Regions from separate parts of the Streptomyces sp. NPDC030165 genome, predicted to be linked through region 2. Evidence: riboswitches for the same ligand, from Rfam matches in the RefSeq annotation. Region 2 holds a riboswitch; the other holds the start of a gene.
What was found. A riboswitch is a leader RNA that binds a small molecule or an ion and turns the genes downstream of it on or off. The one in region 2 is predicted to bind cobalamin.

Region 1 (3,400 bases), on a different contig from region 2:
AGACCTGCGGCTCGATGCACTCGTAGACGCCCGCGATGGAGGCGATGGTGGCGGTCGGCGCGATGGCCAGCAGCAGCGAGTTGCGCATACCGGTCGACGCGATCCGGGCGCGCAGCGCCGCCCACCGGTCCGCCCAGCGCGGCTCGGCGTTCGGGTAGTGGTCGGGGTGCAGCACGCCGCGGGCCGTACGGGTCGCGGACCAGGCAGGGTGCGGGCCGTGCCGCTCGGCGAGGCCGGCGGACGCCTCGTACGCCGCGAGCATGATCCGCTCGGAGATGCGCGTGGACAGCTCCCGCGCCTCGGGCGAGTCGAAGCGCAGCCGCAGCCGGAAGAAGACGTCCTGGAGACCCATCAGGCCCAGACCCACCGGGCGCCAGCGGGAGTTGGAGGCCCCGGCCTGCTCGGTCGGGTAGAAGTTGATGTCCACCACGCGGTCGAGGAAGGTGACGGCCGTGCGGACGGTGGCGTCCAGCCGCTCCCAGTCCATCGCTTCCTCCCAGCCGTCGGCCTCATTGCGCAGGTGGGCGGCGAGGTTGACCGAGCCGAGGTTGCAGACGGCGGTCTCGCCGTCGTCGGTGACCTCCAGGATCTCGGTGCACAGGTTCGAGGAGTGCACGACCTTGCCGGGCTCGGCGGTCTGGTTGGCGGTGCGGTTGGCGGCGTCCTTGAAGGTCATCCAGCCGTTGCCGGTCTGCGCGAGGGTGCGCATCATCCGCGAGTACAGCACCCGGGCCGGGACCTGCTTGACGGCGCGGCCCTCGGCCTCCGCCTTGCGGTACGCGGCGTCGAACGCGTCGCCGTACAGGTCCACCAGCTCGGGCGCGTCGCTGGGGGAGAACAGCGACCAGTCGGCGTCGGCCTCGACGCGGCGCATGAACTCGTCGGGGATCCAGTGCGCGATGTTCAGGTTGTGGGTGCGCCGGGCCTCCTCGCCCGTGTTGTCGCGCAGCTCCAGGAACTCCTCCAGGTCCGCGTGCCAGGTCTCCAGGTAGACGCAGGCGGCGCCCTTGCGCCGGCCGCCCTGGTTCACCGCCGCGACCGAGGCGTCCAGGGTGCGCAGGAACGGCACGATGCCGTTGGAGTGGCCGTTGGTGCCGCGGATCAGCGAGCCGCGGGCCCGGACCCGGGAGTACGACAGGCCGATGCCGCCGGCGTGCTTCGACAGGCGCGCCACCTGGTGGTAGCGGTCGTAGATCGAGTCCAGCTCGTCCAGCGGGGAGTCCAGCAGGTAGCAGGAGGACATCTGCGGGTGCCGGGTGCCGGAGTTGAACAGCGTCGGCGAGGACGGCAGGTACGACAGCGTGCTGGTCAGCCGGTACAGCTCGGCGACGTCGGCCAGTGCCCGCTCGCTGTGGTCCTCGGCCAGGCCGCAGGCCACCCGCAGCAGGAAGTGCTGCGGGGTCTCGATCACCTGGCGGGAGATCGGGTGGCGCAGCAGGTAGCGGGAGTGCAGGGTACGCAGGCCGAAGTAGCCGAAGCGGTCGTCCGCGCCGTCCGCCAGGGCGCCTTCCACCAGCGCGTCCAGGCGCGCCGCGTGGGTGCGTACGAACTCCGCGGTGCCGTCGGCGATCAGGCCCTCGCGGTGCCCGGTGGCGACGGAGGCGGAGAAGGCGACCGCCCCCTCCGCGGCCGCCTCCTCCGCGATGGCACGGGTCAGCAGGCGGGCGGCCAGCTTGGAGTACTGCGGCTCGTCGCCGATCAGACCGGCCGCGGCCTCCATGGCCAGCGAGCGCAGCTCTGTCTCGTCGGAGCCGGGGTGGCGACCGCGCAGCGCGGCGGCGGCGATCTTGCCCGGGTCGGTGGCGGGCAGGTCGGCGGTGAGGTCGGTCAGCGTACGCAGCAGGGCGGCGCCGGGGCCGTCCGTGGCCTGGCCGCCGGGGCCCTGCTGGGGCTGCGTGTCCTTCGCGGGCTGCGCGACCTGCTCGGCTGCTGCGGGCTCCGTTGGCGCGATGGTCACGTGCTGCTCTCCCTCACTCGGCGGGGGCCTGGGGAGGGCACGGCGGCGCGTGCGGGCGTGCGGCACCCCCGGTAGGCAAGGGGTGCGCGGGCACACCGCGCAGCGTCCACCGGTCCAACCCGCGAGACCCGGACGTATCGACGACCGCGCCGGTGCCGGCGCGGGCGTGCTGTGGGCAGGTCTTCGGACTCACGGGTGCGGTGTGCGCACTTCGTACACCGTTGCGGGACAGTTCCGGATTCGCACCGGATTCCCCTGCGACGACAGCGAGCACGAGCATACATCTTGTGCTGCCTCGTGCACGCACCCCCATATCTTGTGTCGCGTTGGCGCGGGGTTGTCCGGAGCCGTGGTATTCGGATGCCCTGTCGCAGCGTGTTCCGGGGGTTCTGCGGGGCCTCCGAGAGGGTGCCACGAGTCCGCCGCGGGGCCGCTCCCGGGGTGTTCCGAGGCCGTTCCGGGCTGTTCCCGAGCCGTTCGGAGCGGCCTGGACGGGGGCTGATGCACGGGGCGTATTGGTGGCGCGGAATGTCCCTGATGCGTTGACCGGGACTCCTGAAGCGTATTGGCTCCTTGTCTGCTCCGTCGGCCGGCGGGGCGGGTGGGGGTCATGTGTGAGGGGGGACATGCGAAGAACCGGTGCGGCGCGTGGCGCCGGGCGAGTCGTGGGCCTGGTGGCGGGAGTGTGTGTCGTGGCGGGGACGCTGCCCGGGGCGCCGGCGGCCGCCGCGGGGCGGGCGGCGCCGGCCACCGAGCGGGTCAGCGTCGCCGCGGACGGGACCCAGGGAAACGGTTTTTCAGGGGATCCGAAGCTCAGCGCGAACGGGCGGTTCGTGGCATTCACCTCGGAAGCCACCAATCTGGGCCCCACGGACACCAACGGCCACCAGGACGTCTACGTCAAGGATTTACGGACGGGAAAGGTCGACCTGGTCAGCGTCGGCAGCGTCGGCACGCTCGGCGACGGCCTCTCCGGCTCGCCCGAGATCAGCGCCGACGGCCGGTACGTCGCCTTCTACTCCGGTGCGACGAACCTGGTCCCCGGCGACACCAACGGCGAGGGCGACGTCTTCGTCCACGACCGCCGCACCGGGCGCACGGTGAGCCCCACCGCGGGCGCCGGGAAGTCCCCGTACGGGTACGGGGTCCAGAACTTCGCCCTCAGCGGTGACGGACGCCGCCTCGCCTTCGGCTCCTACCGCCCGGACCTGGTGCCCGGCGACACCAACGAGCGCCTGGACATCTTCGTCCACGATGTGCAGGCGGGAACGGTGAAGCGGGTGAGCGTGGCGAGCGACGGCACCCAGGCGAACGGCGCGTCCGCCTTCCCGTCGATCAGCGCCGACGGCCGCCGGGTCGCGTTCACCTCGAAGGCGGACAACCTCGTCCCCGCCGGGCCCGGCTTCCGCCGCCCGCCGCCGCAGGACCCCATGTACGTCCACG
Region 2 (3,400 bases):
GGCGGACGTTGTCGAAGGCGATCGAGGAACCGATACCGGCGATGATCGCCTCCGGGTCGTGATGGTCCTGGCTGCCGAAGGTGACGCTGCCGAACGGCTGCACCCCGACCAGCCGGACGCCGGGATCGCGGCGGCGCAGGTGCGCCACGAGGCCGCCGGTCGAGGCCCCCGAGCCGACCCCGCCGACGACGGACAGCGGGCGGCCCGGCAGGGCCGTGGCCACCAGGTCCGCGACCTCCTGGTAACCCAGGTAATGGATGGCGTCGTGGTACTGGCGCATCCAGTGGACGCCGGGCCGTTCGGCGAGGATCTCCCGCACCCGCCGTACCCGCAGCTCCTGGTCGAGCTTGAGGTCGCGCGACGGTCTGACCTGCTCGACCGTCGCGCCGAGTATCTCCAGCTGGGCGAGGGTCGTGGCGTCGACGGTGGTCGAGGCGACGATGTGGCAGCGCAGGCCGTAGCGGTGGCAGGCCAGCGCCAGCGCGTGGGCGTAGATGCCGCTGGAACTGTCGATCAGGGTCTGTCCGGGGCGGACGGTGCCCCGGTCGAGCAGGTGCCGGACGGCCGCCAGCGCCGAGTAGATCTTCATCGACTCGAACCGCAGCAGCACCATGCCGTCCGACAGCCGGACGAGGTCGGGGACTTTGAGGGCGTCGGCTATGTGGGGGTGCGTCACGCGTAGCCTCCTTGGGCGAATGAGCACTGGTGGCCGAGCGACCGGAAGAAGGCGGACAGCTCACCCTTCAGAGCCGGCGCCGGACGGCTGCTGAAGAGGTAGCCGATGAGGGAGCCGGTGTGGGCGACGAAGAGGCCGTCCGCCCCGAACTCCGCACGGTGGGCCAGTACGGCGTCGAAGGTGTGCTTGGGCAGTACCTCCTGGGACAGCGCGCCGCTGAAGGTCGCGGCCCGGGCCACGGCCGCCGGGTCACCCGAGGCGAAGCCCTTGAGGAGGTCGGTCAGGCACTTCTCGTACTCGGCAGCGTTGCGCCGGTAGTGCCGTTGCAGCAGGGGGGTGACGGTGGCGGTGTCCACCGTGCCCGGCTCCATGACGAAGGCGGTGTGGAAGCCGATGCCGGTGCCCAGCCGCCGTACGACACGGTGCCGGCCGCTCAGGTAGAGCGCGAACTCGTCGAGGAAGACGCTGTCGGCCCGCTCTATCGCCGACAGGACGCGCTGGACGGCCCCGGTGTCGTACGGTAGTGAGAAGACCCGGAACAGACAGCGCAGCGTCGCCACGATGTCGGCCGTCGAACTGGCCATGCCCACCCCGACCCGCAGGTCCGAGTGGGTGCTCCAGCGGCCCGGCGGCAGCGTCAGGCCGAAGTGCTCCAGGAAGAGCCGCGCGGCCGTCGCCGCCTTCTCACCGAGGGGCGGTGCGTCCCCGGGGGCGGCGCCGGGCGTGAAGTAGACCCAGGAGTGGCGGTCCACGGGGAACGACACGATCGCGATGTCCCGGTCACCGCCCGGACGCAACGGGCCCTGGAACAGCTCGCCCAGCGTCCCCTGGCAGACGCCGGAGACCCACCGCGCCGCGGCGCCGCCGGACGCGGTCAGCACCGGGCACCGTACGACGGCCGTGCGTGGACCGGCCGTCGGCCGCCCCGGCTGTATGCCTCGGTCACGAACACGCCCTCTCTCGCCGTACCCGGCCCGGGGATCGACCGGTGAGTGAGAGGGCGGCCGCGCCGTATGCGCGTTGCTCCGCCTGCACCGCCGACCCAGCCCTCGAGGTCACCGTGGACAGCGCGTGCGTCCGTCCACGCACGCGCGCAGTGGCAGGTATCCGGACTCGTGGGCACGTCGGCCGGACCGTCCGGCGACACCTACCGGCCGCCGCTTCCCGCACCCTTCGACCGGGTCCGGTGCTGTTGGCGGCTTCCGCTCCCACTCACCGCTGCGGGACAGTCCCGGATTCCCACCGGGTTCCCTCTTACGACGCCCCACGGACCGTGGCGCGAACCGACTGCGCACATCAGCGTAGAGGCGCTCCCGCCACCGCAACAGAGTGACCTGAGTGGTTGTCTCGATCGGCGCCGCTGACAGGGCGCGCGATGTGTGCAGTACGGGGACCACCGCCCGCCGGAGCCGGTCACCGGGATACCGCCCCGCAGCACACCGCCCGTGGCCCGGCTCGAACGTGTCATATCGGTCGGGCGCCTCACGGTCATGCAACAGATCCACTCGCCGCGCCCGGGGGCCGTTTCGAGCCTCGGGCTCCGGGCCGGGCGGCGGAGTGGCCGGCTTCGCCGTGGCGGCGAGGGCGGCCACTCCGCCTCCGGCCGGTCACCGGGGCTTCCTGCCTCTGACCGGCCGCCGGGACTTCCCCACCGCCCGGATCCGCCGATGATGGAGGCTGCACTCCCGCCGCCGAGGGCCCACCTCACGGCGGGACCGGGCGTCAGTCAGGAGGCGTTGGCCATGCGTATCCCTGGTCCCGAGCCCCGGCCGGACGGCGGGGTGGGGGCGGTCGCCGCGGCGGGCGGACTGCACACCTACCAGCTGTGGCTGCACGCGGAGTACGGGCCCGTCGTACGGTTCCAGCTGCCGGGCGCGGAGACGGCCGTGTCGGTCGCCGACCCCGTACTGCTGGAGGCCACGGCCCACCTCGACAAACGGCCGGAGCGGCTGTTCGCGTTCCTGGCCCCGCTGTGTGAGGCCGGCAACCTGCAGGTGCTGCCGGCCGAGGAGCACACCCCCTGGCGGCGCGTCCTGCTGTCGGTGCTGGCCGGGCGCCCGTCCCACGAGCGGCACGCCGCGCGGTTCACCGCGCTGGCGGCCGGCCTCGCGGACCGCTGGGGCGAGCAGGCCGGCCGTGGCCCCGTCGCGCTGCAGAAGGACCTCACCGCGCTGTCGCTGCGGATGATCTGCGCTTACGCGCTGGAGGGCGAGGCCGCTGACCCGGACGCCGTCGTCGCCGCCTTCGAGGAAGTGCTCACTGAATATTTGGGACGGCTCTACCAGGTGCCGGTCCCCGGCACCCAGGAAGAACGCGCCGAACGGGCGGCCCGGGCCCTCGCCTACCTGCGCGCGACGGTCGACCGGGCCGTCGCGGCCCACCGCTCCGGCAGCCGCACGGACCGGAGCGACCTGGTCGGGGCGCTCGTCGAGGCCGGTGAGAGCCCCGCACGGATCCGCGACACCGTCATGGTGACGCTGCTGGCCGCCCACCACACCACCGGAGTGGCCGTCTCCTGGACCCTGCACCTCCTGGGGCGCCACCCCGAGGCGGCCGAACGCGTCGCCGCCGAACTGGACCGCGTACTCGGGGACCGCACGGTGCCCGAGTACGCCGACCTGCGGCGCCTGCCGTACCTGGACATGGTGCTGAAGGAAGCGATGCGGCTCTACCCGCCCGGCCCGTACGGCGCGCGGGAGACGACCGGGCCCCTCGTCCTCGGCG

Region 1: it holds a riboswitch for cobalamin, as region 2 does, so the genes downstream of both, ACZ4Z1_RS29305 (ribonucleoside-diphosphate reductase subunit alpha) here and ACZ4Z1_RS32875 (GHMP family kinase ATP-binding protein) in region 2, are expected to answer to the same signal.

The regions. Positions count from the first base shown of each region.
Region 1 covers NZ_JBVIBD010000018.1:8,244-11,643, reverse strand. The annotation lists gene ACZ4Z1_RS29305 (ribonucleoside-diphosphate reductase subunit alpha) at 1-1,957, opposite strand, end outside; cobalamin riboswitch at 2,115-2,247, opposite strand; gene ACZ4Z1_RS29300 (hypothetical protein) at 2,791-3,400, shown strand, end outside.
Region 2 covers NZ_JBVIBD010000022.1:54,692-58,091, forward strand. The annotation lists gene ACZ4Z1_RS32870 (cysteine synthase family protein) at 1-676, opposite strand, end outside; gene ACZ4Z1_RS32875 (GHMP family kinase ATP-binding protein) at 673-1,557, opposite strand; cobalamin riboswitch at 1,758-1,980, opposite strand; gene ACZ4Z1_RS32880 (cytochrome P450) at 2,419-3,400, shown strand, end outside.